DNA from 4 places in the Enterobacter sp. I4 genome. Region 1 is predicted to be linked to each of the others. Evidence: predicted binding sites of a transcription regulator. Region 1 holds the regulator's gene; each other region holds the start of a gene.
The links. The regulator Fur, encoded in region 1, represses iron uptake genes when iron is present. The targets are predictions, from matches to a motif close to ATAATAATGAGAACNACTATCAA.
Positions count from the first base shown of each region.

Region 2: MOQ06_RS05585 (Nramp family divalent metal transporter) is a predicted target of Fur. The motif match lies at 1,164-1,186, and genes of this name have one in related genera.
Region 3: sufA (Fe-S cluster assembly scaffold SufA) is a predicted target of Fur. The motif match lies at 1,309-1,331, and genes of this name have one in related genera.
Region 4: sodA (superoxide dismutase [Mn]) is a predicted target of Fur. The motif match lies at 993-1,015, and genes of this name have one in related genera.

Region 1 covers NZ_JALBUO010000003.1:543,007-546,124, forward strand. The annotation lists gene ybfF (esterase) at 1-207, shown strand, start outside; gene ybfE (LexA regulated protein) at 336-623, shown strand; gene fldA (flavodoxin FldA) at 779-1,309, shown strand; gene fur (ferric iron uptake transcriptional regulator) at 1,601-2,047, shown strand; gene chiQ (ChiQ/YbfN family lipoprotein) at 2,143-2,472, opposite strand; gene chiP (chitoporin) at 2,520-3,118, opposite strand, start outside.
Region 2 covers NZ_JALBUO010000001.1:1,176,197-1,179,314, forward strand. The annotation lists gene nupC (nucleoside permease NupC) at 1-881, opposite strand, end outside; gene MOQ06_RS05585 (Nramp family divalent metal transporter) at 1,227-2,465, shown strand; gene MOQ06_RS05590 (DUF2502 domain-containing protein) at 2,495-2,836, opposite strand; gene mgrA (L-glyceraldehyde 3-phosphate reductase) at 2,963-3,118, opposite strand, start outside.
Region 3 covers NZ_JALBUO010000001.1:2,530,121-2,533,238, reverse strand. The annotation lists gene MOQ06_RS12020 (diguanylate phosphodiesterase) at 1-130, shown strand, start outside; gene MOQ06_RS12015 (MerR family transcriptional regulator) at 318-1,046, shown strand; gene sufA (Fe-S cluster assembly scaffold SufA) at 1,371-1,739, shown strand; gene sufB (Fe-S cluster assembly protein SufB) at 1,748-3,118, shown strand, end outside.
Region 4 covers NZ_JALBUO010000002.1:1,109,372-1,112,489, reverse strand. The annotation lists gene rhaT (L-rhamnose/proton symporter RhaT) at 1-800, opposite strand, end outside; gene sodA (superoxide dismutase [Mn]) at 1,089-1,709, shown strand; partial or broken gene yiiM (6-hydroxyaminopurine reductase) at 1,717-2,450, shown strand; gene cpxA (envelope stress sensor histidine kinase CpxA) at 2,549-3,118, opposite strand, start outside.

The sequences.
Region 1 (3,118 bases):
AATGTACCCGCCTGGCCGCACCCTACCCTCTTTATCCGTGGCGGTAACTCCCCCTACGTCACTGACGCGTACCGCGACACGCTGCTGGCGCAGTTCCCGCAGGCTCGCGCCCACGTGATTGCCGGCGCCGGGCACTGGGTGCACGCGGAAAAACCGGATGCCGTACTGCGCGCCATTCGTCGCTATCTCACTGATACTGCGAATTGATTAAAAAGCCAGCGACCGGAAGACGACGGGCTTCCAGTCGTTGGCGTGTGGATTTGGGTGATGTATGATGGCGCGCTTATCGCCCGGGCATTAGCAGGGCGGCGTGTTTCCCCCGAAGTCTCAGAATCATGGCCAAAGAACAAACGGACCGTACGACACTAGATCTGTTCGCGAATGAGCGTCGACCGGGACGACCGAAAACGAATCCGCTTTCGCGTGATGAACAGCTGCGTATTAATAAACGCAACCAGCTTAAACGCGATAAAAATCGTGGGCTTAAGCGTGTCGAACTGAAGCTGAATGCCGATGCCGTCGATGCGCTTAACGAGCTGGCTGACGCGCGCAACATCAGCCGCAGCGAACTGATCGAAGAGATGCTGATCGCCCAACTTGAGGCCTTACGCGGCAAGGCGTAACTCAGAAAATCCCCAATATTACCCTTTTCATGTAGCACAGAGTGCAGTCCTGCGTGATAGCTGTTTCCGCAGGGTTGCCAGTTCTGCTATTATTGCCCTTATCCGTGGACAATTTGCGCCACCATACCATTAAGTTTCAAGAGGTTATTTTACTCATGGCAATCATCGGCATTTTCTTTGGCAGTGATACCGGCAATACTGAAAATATCGCAAAAAACATTCAAAAACAGCTCGGTAAAGACGTTGCTGATGTGCATGACATCGCCAAGAGCAGCAAAGAAGATCTCGAGGGCTATGACATCCTGCTGCTGGGCATCCCGACCTGGTACTACGGTGAAGCGCAGTGTGACTGGGATGATTTCTTCCCGACGCTGGAAGAAGTCGACTTCAACGGCAAGCTGGTTGCCCTGTTCGGCTGTGGCGATCAGGAAGACTATGCTGAATACTTCTGTGATGCGCTGGGCACCATTCGCGACATCATTGAGCCACGCGGTGCGGCAATTGTCGGCCACTGGCCAACGGCGGGTTATCACTTCGAAGCCTCTAAAGGCCTGGCAGATGACGATCACTTCGTTGGCCTGGCGATTGACGAAGACCGTCAGCCAGAGCTTACCGCTGAGCGTGTTGAAAAATGGGTTAAGCAGATCCGCGAAGAGCTGAACCTGGACGACATTCTTAACGCCTGATTTCCCTGCGGCGCAGCTCCGGTTGCGCCCGTTTTCCAGGTTATACCGATTAAATTAATTGCTACAAACTTTTAACTTTTTCGTTCAGACCTGTACAATATCCCCCTGGTAAAAAGTGGGTGCCATCGAACAAGTTTGTTGGTGATACCACGTTTTTATAAGCATACTTTGCTTGAGACTTGCAGTTTTCATTTAGCCATGGCAGTTCTATAATGAGACGCATTATCCCAAGTGCATTTTCTGTCACTTCTTCTTTAGAAGTGAATCGTTTAGCAACAGGACAGATTCCGCATGACTGACAACAATACCGCATTAAAGAAAGCTGGCCTGAAAGTAACGCTTCCTCGGTTAAAAATCCTTGAAGTGCTTCAGGGGCCAGACAATCACCATGTCAGTGCGGAAGACCTTTACAAGCGTCTTATCGATATGGGTGAAGAGATTGGGCTGGCAACCGTCTATCGTGTGCTGAACCAGTTCGATGACGCGGGCATTGTTACTCGTCATAATTTCGAAGGCGGTAAATCCGTGTTCGAGCTGACTCAGCAGCACCACCACGATCACCTGATCTGCCTCGATTGCGGCAAGGTCATTGAATTTAGCGATGATTCCATTGAATCACGCCAGCGTGAAATCGCCGCCCGTCATGGCATCCGCCTGACTAACCATAGCCTGTACCTGTACGGTCACTGCGCTGAAGGTGATTGCCGCGAAAATGAACACGCGCACGACGCAAAATAAGTTAGCGTTCATACTCTGAGCCAGCCGAAAGGTTGGCTTTTTTTTGCCCAAAAAAAGCCCGGTGGCGCAGCGCCACCGGGGAGGATAACAGCAGGTTACTTACCGTTATTGCTTCGAATGTCTTCCCAAATCTTGTCGCAACGCTTCGCCACTTCCTGATCGTTACCCGTTTTACGCGCCTGAATGCAGGCCTGATAGTCCATCACGCGAACGGTTTCCTGCTTGGCGAACTGCTCGTGCGCCTTGTCTTTTTTCAGCACGTCCAGCACGCTCTGGCAGGCTTCAATCTTCTCAGGCGAGCCTTGCGCGGTATTGATGCAGGCGCTATACGCCTCCTTCAGGCGAGAATCTTCCTTTGGCGCCGGTTCCTGCGCGCACGCCACCAGCCCCGATGCCAGCAGCGCGACGATTACGATTTTTTTCATCATATTTAGTCTCCGGTTCGGCGGGAGCTAACCCGCCGGACTCTTCATCAGAAGATGGTGAATGGCGCGATGACCATGAACTTCACGTCACGTTCATCCTGGAAGATGTTGCCGTAACCGCCCGCGTAGCTCGGGATATCGGAGTGGTTGTCATACTGGGTGAAGTGCAGCTTAAACATCGTGCCTTTCGCCCGGCCTTCCTGAAGGGTGTAAATCGCATCCAGACTGTATGAAGACTCCTTCAGACGGTAGTTCGGATCGTAGTAAGCGTCCGGCGTCGCCATATCCCCCGGCTTCGCGTCCCAGGCGTACGCGTAGGATGCCCCTACAGCCCAGCCCGGCAGGTTCCAGTTCTTCAGGTCATACATCGCGCCGAAGAAGACCGCTTTTTCACCGTCGGCGTTGAAGTCAGAGCGGTTATCCCACCAGATGTCCAGGCGACCGTTGGAGGAGGCGTAGGTTGGCGTCATACGCTGCAGGAAGTAGCCCTGCTGCCCTTCTGCCTTCACCCACGTCCCTTCCAGACGCAAATCGACCTGGCCTACCTTGTAGCCGAAGGTCAGCGCCTGCAGCCAGGCCGTACCGTCATAGATATCATTTACGCCGCCATCGCTGACCTTATCGCGCGTACCGTAGAACTGGTAGC
Region 2 (3,118 bases), on a different contig from region 1:
ATTACCCAGGCGACCGGATAGAAGATGTAGCCCAGGATACCCTGGAAGGAGATCCCCAGAACGGCCGCAAACAGGGCGTTCAGCGCTGCAATCAGCGCGATGAAACCAATCAGCATCGCGGCAACGATAATCGCGACCTTGAAACCAGCCAGAATGTATTCACCCAGCATTTCGAAGAAGCTCTGTCCTTCATGCAGGTTGGACATCTGGATGTTCTCTTCGCTGGCGTCCACGCGGTATGGGTTGATGATCGACAGAACGATAAAGGTGCTGAACATGTTCAGAACCAGCGCCGCAACCACGTATTTTGGCTCCAGCATGGTCATATACGCGCCCACGATAGACATGGAAACGGTAGACATTGCGGTCGCCGCCATGGTGTACATGCGGTTGCGGGACATCTTGCCGAGGATATCTTTATACGCGATAAAGTTTTCAGACTGGCCCAGGATCAGCGAGCTGACGGCGTTGAACGATTCCAGCTTGCCCATGCCGTTGACTTTGGACAACAGGAAACCAATCGCACGGATAACCACGGGCAGAACGCGGATGTGCTGCAGGATCCCGATCAGGGCGGAGATGAAGACGATAGGGCAGAGAACCTTCAGGAAGAAGAAGGCCAGACCCTGATCGTTCATGCTGCCAAAGACGAAGTTTGTCCCTTCGTTGGCAAATCCGAGCAGTTTTTCGAACATTTCGGAGAAGCCTTTCACGAAGCCGAGGCCTACATTGGAGTTCAGGAAGAACCACGCAAGTAAAACTTCAATGACCAGCAGCTGGACAACATAGCGAATACGAATTTTTTTGCGGTCTGTGCTGACCAGCAATGCAAGTGCAGTAACGACAACGAGTGCCAGGACAAAATGAAGGACGCGGTCCATATTTGCTCCAAATATGAGGCAGGTTTAATTTCCGTGCACATTCTATGTAACAAGCACAAAGAAAACGAGATCAAGGCCACACTATAGTTACATCCTGTGACGAGTCTCAAAAATAGTGATCAACAATACATTTTTGTTATGTTAGGTAAATGAGTGAAAAGTTAAGTTTGTGTGCTACGCTTCACAAATGTTCGTGCATTTTCACATTCTGTGATATCGCTCCACCTGCCTGTCTATCGTTCCCGGCTATCAGAGAAATCATGTTAACCACTTTAAATGATCTTGATAATCATTCTCATTTTGATAGCATAAAACATAGCAAAGGCTATATTTCCAGAGGCAGAAATGACTAACAGTCGCGTAGAGCGTAGCAGCGGCAGGGCGGCACGCAAGTTGCGGTTCGCATTAATGGGACCTGCATTCATTGCCGCTATTGGCTACATCGATCCGGGTAATTTTGCGACCAATATTCAGGCCGGAGCCAGTTTCGGCTATAAGCTGCTGTGGGTGGTGGTGTGGGCTAATCTGATGGCAATGCTGATTCAGATGCTCTCGGCCAAACTCGGCATTGCCACCGGAAAAAACCTGGCGGAGCAAATCCGCGACCACTATCCGCGACCGGCGGTATGGTTTTACTGGGTTCAGGCGGAAATTATCGCCATGGCCACCGATCTCGCCGAGTTTATCGGGGCGGCGATCGGGTTCAAGCTCATCCTCGGCGTCTCCCTGCTGCAGGGGGCTGTGCTGACGGGTATCGCCACGTTCCTTATACTGATGCTTCAGCGGCGGGGACAGAAGCCCCTGGAGAAAGTTATCGGCGGCCTGCTGCTGTTTGTCGCTGCCGCCTATATCGTTGAGCTGGTATTCTCTCAGCCGAACCTGGCGCAGCTGACGAAGGGAATGGTAATCCCTTCGCTACCTACGTCCGAAGCCGTATTTCTGGCGGCCGGGGTGCTGGGGGCAACCATCATGCCGCACGTTATTTATCTCCACTCTTCCCTGACCCAGAACCTGCATGGTGGGACGAGTAAGGAGCGTTACTCCGCGTCGAAATGGGACGTGGCTATCGCGATGACCATCGCCGGATTTGTGAATCTGGCAATGATGGCGACCGCCGCTGCCGCCTTCCACTTTAACGGACATACCGGTGTCGCCGATCTCGATCAGGCCTATCTGACGCTGGAGCCGTTGCTGAGCCATGCCGCTGCCACAATTTTTGGCTTGAGCCTCGTTGCCGCCGGTCTCTCTTCGACGGTTGTAGGCACGCTGGCAGGCCAGGTGGTTATGCAGGGGTTCGTCCGTTTCCATATTCCGCTGTGGGTGCGTCGCTCGGTAACTATGCTGCCTTCTTTTATTGTCATTCTGATGGGGCTGGATCCAACCCGCATTCTGGTGATGAGCCAGGTATTGCTGAGTTTCGGAATTGCGCTTGCGCTGGTGCCGCTGCTGATCTTTACCAGTGACAAAACGCTGATGGGCGAGCTGGTCAATACGGCGCTGGTGAAACGCACCGGATGGGCCATCGTGCTGGTGGTCGTGGCGCTAAACCTGTGGCTGCTGGTCGGCACAATCGCAGGGCTATAAAAAAAGGAGCCGCAAGGCTCCTTTCAGAATTAATGGTGATGGCCGTGTCCGCGGCCTCTCCCGTGACCCCTGCCGCCGTGGCGGTCATCGCGGTCGCGCCAGCCTTCACGGTAGCCGCGTTCATAGGCTTTGCGTTTATCCCAGCCGCGGTGATAGCCGTTGTCGTGTTTCCACCAGCGGTTTTTACGCCATTCATAATGACGATGCCAGTAGTCACGGTCGCGCCAGTAGCCACCGTCCCAGTATCTGCCGTAGTCATCACGATCGCCAATTTGTAATTTTACGGATGGCAACAGGGTGATTTCGCCCGCAGTGGCGACCAGCGGGGCCGAAGCCAGTAATACCGCTGCAAGAATCAGTGACCTGAACATACTTTTCTCCTTCACGATCGGGGCCGTTGTCCGGCCTGTTAACGCAATATTAAGGGGTGGTAAAGCCCCTTATCATCGCCTCAACTCCGAAATCACAGGTGAGAGCACTTTTTGTTAAAGATGATTTTATGTTGTGCTACTGAGTATGTTGTCGATCGCAATTAACTCGTCCGCAGAGAAATGCAAATTCTCCAGCATGCCGACCGCATCATCGATTTGTGCGGTCTTACTTGCACCAATCAGCACTGAGGTAACGGCTTCATGGCGCAGGATCCACGCCAG
Region 3 (3,118 bases), on a different contig from region 1:
CGAGCTGGCGGAAGAGTGGATGTGGCTGGAGTCTGCCGGGATTTCTCAGTTCCAGGGACACCTGTTTGCCAGCCCGCGCCTTGGCGGTATTCCGGCGATTGCGTGGCCTGAGAAAAAGTTCGATTTTTAAAAACTTGTACTGAACCCGCAAGAGTTACCTGTACGTACGGCAAAATTTATACAACAATATATTAACGAGTGAATGGCTCATTGAGCCATTCACTTGCTCAGAACGAGGAGTTAGTTATACAAATGGTTTGTACAATCTGATAAGGTTGGTTAGGTTAGGTATGGAAGTATTGAGCGTGAGGGAGTTAATGGCCTATTACAGTATCGGCGAAGTGGCCGAACGATGCGGTATCAACCCCGTTACGCTGCGTGCCTGGCAGCGCCGTTATGGATTGTTGAAGCCGCAGCGCAGCGAAGGGGGTCATCGTCAGTTTGACGATGAGGATATCCTGCGTATCGAAGAGATCAAACGCCTGATGAAAACGGGCATTTCGGTCGGCAAAGTAAAAGCCCTTCTTGAAAATAAAGAAGTGATGACGCAGGGGAACTGGGCATCCTTCCAGGAAGAGATGTTGACCGTTCTGCGCTATGCCAGCCCGGCAAAGCTGCGCGCCAAAATCGGCGAGTTCCGCCGCGACCATGCGATGGACGCCCTGATCGATAACATCATTACCCCGGTACGACAGCGAATGAACCAGGATCAGAATACGGTGCGCCATATGGCGAGCCTGCTCGACGGCGTCCTGATCGAGTTTGCCGTCACAAGCCTGCTGGATGCGCGAAAAAAAGCCGGTAAAGACGCGCTGCTGGTAGGGTGGGAATGCGACGACCGTACGCACCTGTGGCTGGAAGCGGCGCGTCTTGCCGGTAAAGGCTGGCACATTGACGTACTGGCTGAACCGATTGATTCTCCGCGCCCGGAACTCTTCCCGGGGCAAAAAATATTCGTCTGGACAGGTAAAGCGCCGACGCCTCGCCAGCAGGAACAGCTCGACCACTGGCGTGAACAGGGCTTTGCGGTATCGTTCCACCACTAAATTAAGGGGGGTCCGTCAGGGCCTTTTTTGTTTAAGCATTTCCTTCTTCAGTCCTGAACAATATCTATCTCAAAAATAGGTATTTTCAATGCATTTTTTCTTTTTGCCTGCCACGCCACGATCTTTCTGATGAAATGCATTATTTATCAATGCATTGAACAAATATAACCATCCCATCCGCATCCCGTCACAGGGTCTATGCTTAATGAAAGTAGCCAAAAAGGGCGGTTTAGCCCAAAGCCCCTGCTCGCAGGGGGTTGAAGTGATAATCGTTATCACTAACATGGTGTTATGCCCTGGTGGCTTATCAGATGAGGTGGACCTATGGAACTGCATTCAGAAACCTTCAATCCGGCCGATTTCGCCTGGCGTGGCTTAACGCTCACGCCTGCGGCAGCGGCCCACATACACGAGCTGGTGGGGAAAAACCCCGATATCCTCGGCGTGCGCCTGGGCGTTAAGCAGACCGGCTGCGCGGGCTTTGGCTACGTGCTGGACACCGTTACCGAGCCCGAAAAAGATGACCTGGTCTTTGAAACCGACGGAGCAAAACTGTACGTCGCGCTTCAGGCCATGCCGTTTATCGACGGAACTGAAGTCGATTACGTTCGGGAAGGTTTAAACCAGTTATTCAAATTTCATAACCCGAAAGCCCAGAACGAATGCGGCTGCGGCGAAAGCTTTGGGGTATAGGCGGTACTATGTCTCGTAATACTGAAGCAACGAGTGATGTAAACACCTGGAGCGGCGGACACCTCAACTATAAAGAGGGTTTCTTCACGCAGCTGCAAACCGACGAGCTGGCGAAAGGCATTAATGAAGACGTCGTGCGCGCCATCTCGGCCAAGCGTAACGAGCCTGAGTGGATGCTGGAGTTTCGCCTCAGCGCCTTCCGCGCCTGGCTGGAGATGGACGAACCACACTGGCTTAAGGCGCACTATGACAAGCTGAACTATCAGGATTACAGCTATTACTCCGCGCCATCCTGCGGCAGCTGTGATGACACCTGCGCGTCGCAGCCCGGTGCGGTACAGCAAACGGGCGCGTATAACAGCTTCCTGAGCAAAGAGGTGGAAGAGGCGTTTAACCAGCTCGGCGTGCCCGTGCGTGAGGGTAAAGAGGTGGCGGTGGACGCCATCTTTGACTCCGTATCGGTGGCAACGACCTACCGTGAAAAGCTGGCGGAGCAGGGGATCATTTTCTGCTCCTTCGGCGAAGCCATTCACGACCATCCGGAGCTGGTGAAAAAGTATATCGGCACCGTGGTACCGAGTAACGATAACTTCTTCGCGGCGCTGAACGCGGCGGTAGCCTCAGACGGCACCTTTATCTACGTGCCGAAAGGGGTGCGCTGCCCGATGGAGCTGTCGACCTATTTCCGCATCAACGCGGAAAAAACCGGCCAGTTTGAACGCACCATTCTGGTGGCGGACGATGGCAGCTACGTCAGCTACATTGAAGGCTGTTCCGCGCCGGTACGCGACAGCTACCAGCTGCACGCGGCGGTGGTGGAAGTCATCATCCATAAAGACGCGGAAGTGAAATACTCCACGGTGCAGAACTGGTTCCCGGGCGACGGCAATACAGGCGGGATCCTCAACTTCGTCACCAAGCGCGCGCTGTGCGAAGGCGAAAACAGCAAGATGTCCTGGACGCAGTCAGAAACCGGCTCCGCCATTACCTGGAAATACCCGAGCTGCATTCTGCGCGGGGATAACTCCATCGGTGAGTTTTACTCCGTGGCCCTGACCAGCGGACATCAGCAGGCCGATACCGGCACCAAGATGATCCACATCGGTAAAAACACCAAATCGACCATCATCTCCAAAGGTATCTCCGCCGGGCACAGCCAGAACAGCTACCGCGGGCTGGTGAAAATTATGCCGACGGCCACCAACGCGCGTAACTTCACCCAGTGCGACTCGATGCTGATTGGTGCCGACTGCGGGGCGCATACCTTCCCGTACGTCGAGTGCCGTAACAACAGCGCCCAGCTTGAGCACGAGGCCACCACGTCGCGCATCGGTGAAGACCAGCTTTTCTACTGCCTGCAGCGCGGGATTAGTGAAGAA
Region 4 (3,118 bases), on a different contig from region 1:
AGGCCGCCAAGGGCGGAGAGCAGCACGTTGGTAATGATTAAGGATTTTGCCAGCGAGAAGTCGGCTTTTACCGACAGATTTTTCACTTTTGCCAGACGAATAAAGCAGAAGCCGAGGTTTACCAGCGCGCCGCCGCCCATGATCACCACGTAGCTTGGCAGGGCCACGTACAGCGGGTCGACGCCCAGCGCAGCGGCCGCTTCGTGCATAGGTTTCGCCGCGTTCATGGCGAACGACATGCCCGCCGAGAAGATGCCGCACATCACCGCCAGCAGCAGCCCTTTCTTCAGGTTAAAGTCTTCGGCCTTGATGCCCATCCTGCGCTCTTTCAGCTGGCCCGCACGGGTGACGATACCCACGCCGATCACCGCCACCAGCACGCCCAGCAGGGTCATCCGCCCGCCCTGGGTGTTGATCAGCACGTCGAAGTCGCCGTTGAGGATCGGCGTCATCAGCGTGCCGACGATCAGCGTAATGCCAATCGCGATGCCAATCCCCATCGACATGCCGAGGTAGCGCATGGTCAGGCCGTAATTGATATTACCGATGCCCCACATCGCGCCGAACAGAAACACCGGCAGCAGGGTGGAGGCACTGAAGGAGGAGAAATAGCCCCAGAAATCCGGAAGCAGCATGGCGCTGATGGTCCAGGGCAAAATCAGCCATGAGACCGTACCGCCAACGGACCACATGGTTTCCCATGACCAGCCCTTAATCTTTTTAAACGGGGCATAGAAACAGGCTGCACTGGCCGCGCCTATCAAATGCCAGAAGATACCCATCGTAATCGCATGATTCATTTTTACATCCTCATCGTTTTTATAGTCGGTGGCTTCCCGCCGACCTGATGAGTGTAAAAATTAGGCGGTTCAGTAACCTTGAGAAGGTTGCCGCACTTTTGTTCAGGGTGGCAATTATCACGTTAAGCAGGTGAGCAGACTCACAATTTTGTGATTTATCGAAACGCGAATAACCTTATAAAAGATACGGCATTGATAATCATTTTCAATATCATTTAATTAACTATAATGAACCAACTGCTTACGCGGCATTAACAGCTGTGCCGCCCGACACTAATGGAGAGGATTATGAGTTATACACTGCCATCCCTGCCGTATGCCTACGACGCACTGGAACCGCATTTCGACAAGCAGACGATGGAAATCCATCACACTAAACACCACCAGACCTACGTGAACAACGCGAATGCTGCGCTGGAAAGCCTGCCAGAGTTCGCAAACCTGCCTGTTGAAGAGCTGATTACCAAACTGGACCAGCTGCCGGCAGACAAAAAAACCGTGCTGCGTAACAACGCTGGCGGTCACGCTAACCACAGCCTGTTCTGGAAAGGCCTGAAAACCGGCACCACCCTTCAGGGCGACCTGAAAGCGGCTATCGAGCGCGACTTCGGCTCCGTTGATAACTTCAAAGCGGAATTCGAAAAAGCGGCTGCAACCCGTTTCGGCTCTGGCTGGGCGTGGCTGGTGCTGAAAGGCGACAAGCTGGCGGTTGTTTCTACTGCGAACCAGGACTCCCCGCTGATGGGTGAAGCTATTTCTGGCGCATCCGGTTTCCCAATCCTGGGTCTGGACGTGTGGGAGCACGCTTACTACCTGAAGTTCCAGAACCGTCGCCCTGACTACATCAAAGCGTTCTGGGATGTAGTGAACTGGGACGAAGCAGCAGCGCGTTTCGCCGCTAAAAAATAAGGTTGCATTGACGCCTGTGAGAAGCGAGTCTGATGACTCGCTTTTTTTGTATCTGAAGGAGTAGAGATGCATTACCCGGTGAATGTGTTTACAGGCAAGGTAAGGGAGTACGACGGCAGCCGCCCGAGCGCCATCGCCAAGGTGCAGGTCGACGGCGAGCTGACGCTGACCGAGCTCGGCCTGGCGGGTGACCAGCAGGCTGAAAAGAAGATCCACGGCGGGCCCGAGCGCGCGCTGTGCCACTATCCGCGCGAGCACTATCAGCACTGGAAAACCGAATTTCCTGAACAGGCGGACCTGTTCGTCGCGCCGGCGTTTGGTGAAAATCTGTCGACCGAAGGGCTGACGGAGAAGAACGTCTTTATCGGCGATATTTACCGCTGGGGCGATGTCCTGATTCAGGTGACGCAGCCACGCTCGCCGTGCTTCAAGCTTAACTACCATTTCGGCATTCAGGATATGTCGGCCCAGCTGCAAAACGCGGCTAAAACCGGCTGGCTGTACCGCGTGGTGCAGGCGGGAGAGGTTGCTGCGGATGCGCCGCTGGCGCTCGCCTCACGCCTGAGCGATGTCTCCGTGCATGAGGCCTGCGCCATTGCATGGCATATGCCGTTCGATGACGAGCAGTATCATCGGCTCCTGTCGGCGGCGGGGCTGTCGACAAGCTGGACCAGAACGATGCAGAAGCGGCGGATAAGCGGGAAGATCGAGAGCAGTTCGCGGAGATTGTGGGGTAAATAATGCCCCTCACCCCGGCCCTCTCCCCAAAGGGGCGAGGGTGAAAAGACCGCACCGAGCCGTCCCCTCTCCCCTATGGGGAGAGGGTTAGGGTGAGGGGATTACGAACGCTTATACAGCGGCAGCCACAGCGTTAACCGCAACCCGCCCAGCGGGCTGTCATCGGCCTTCACCCAGCCGCGGTGCTGCTGCATGGCGGTTTCGACAATCGCCAGCCCAAGCCCCGTACCGCCAGATTCACGGTCGCGCGCTTCGTCTGTACGGTAGAACGGACGGAAAATTTGCTCGCGATCTTCCGGGCTGACGCCTGGACCGTCGTCGTCCACGATGATGGTGATCCCGTCTTTATCCACCGAAAACGCCACTTCAATCTTCGTATGGGAATAGCGCAGGGCGTTACGCACGATATTCTCCAGCGCGCTTTCCAGCGTGTTGGGGTTACCGTACAGCGGCCACGGGCCCGGCGGGAAATTGACGGTGAAGGATTTGCCCATCTGCTCCGCTTCGAACGCCGCGTTGTCCAGCACCTCGTGCCACAGCTGATTGGCTTTCACCGTTTCGCTCACCAGCGCGTTTTTCTGCTGATTGCGCGACATCACCAGCAGATCGTTGATCATGCTGTCCAGCCGCTGGGCTTCCGTCTCAATACGCTCCAGCTCTTTGCTCTCGCC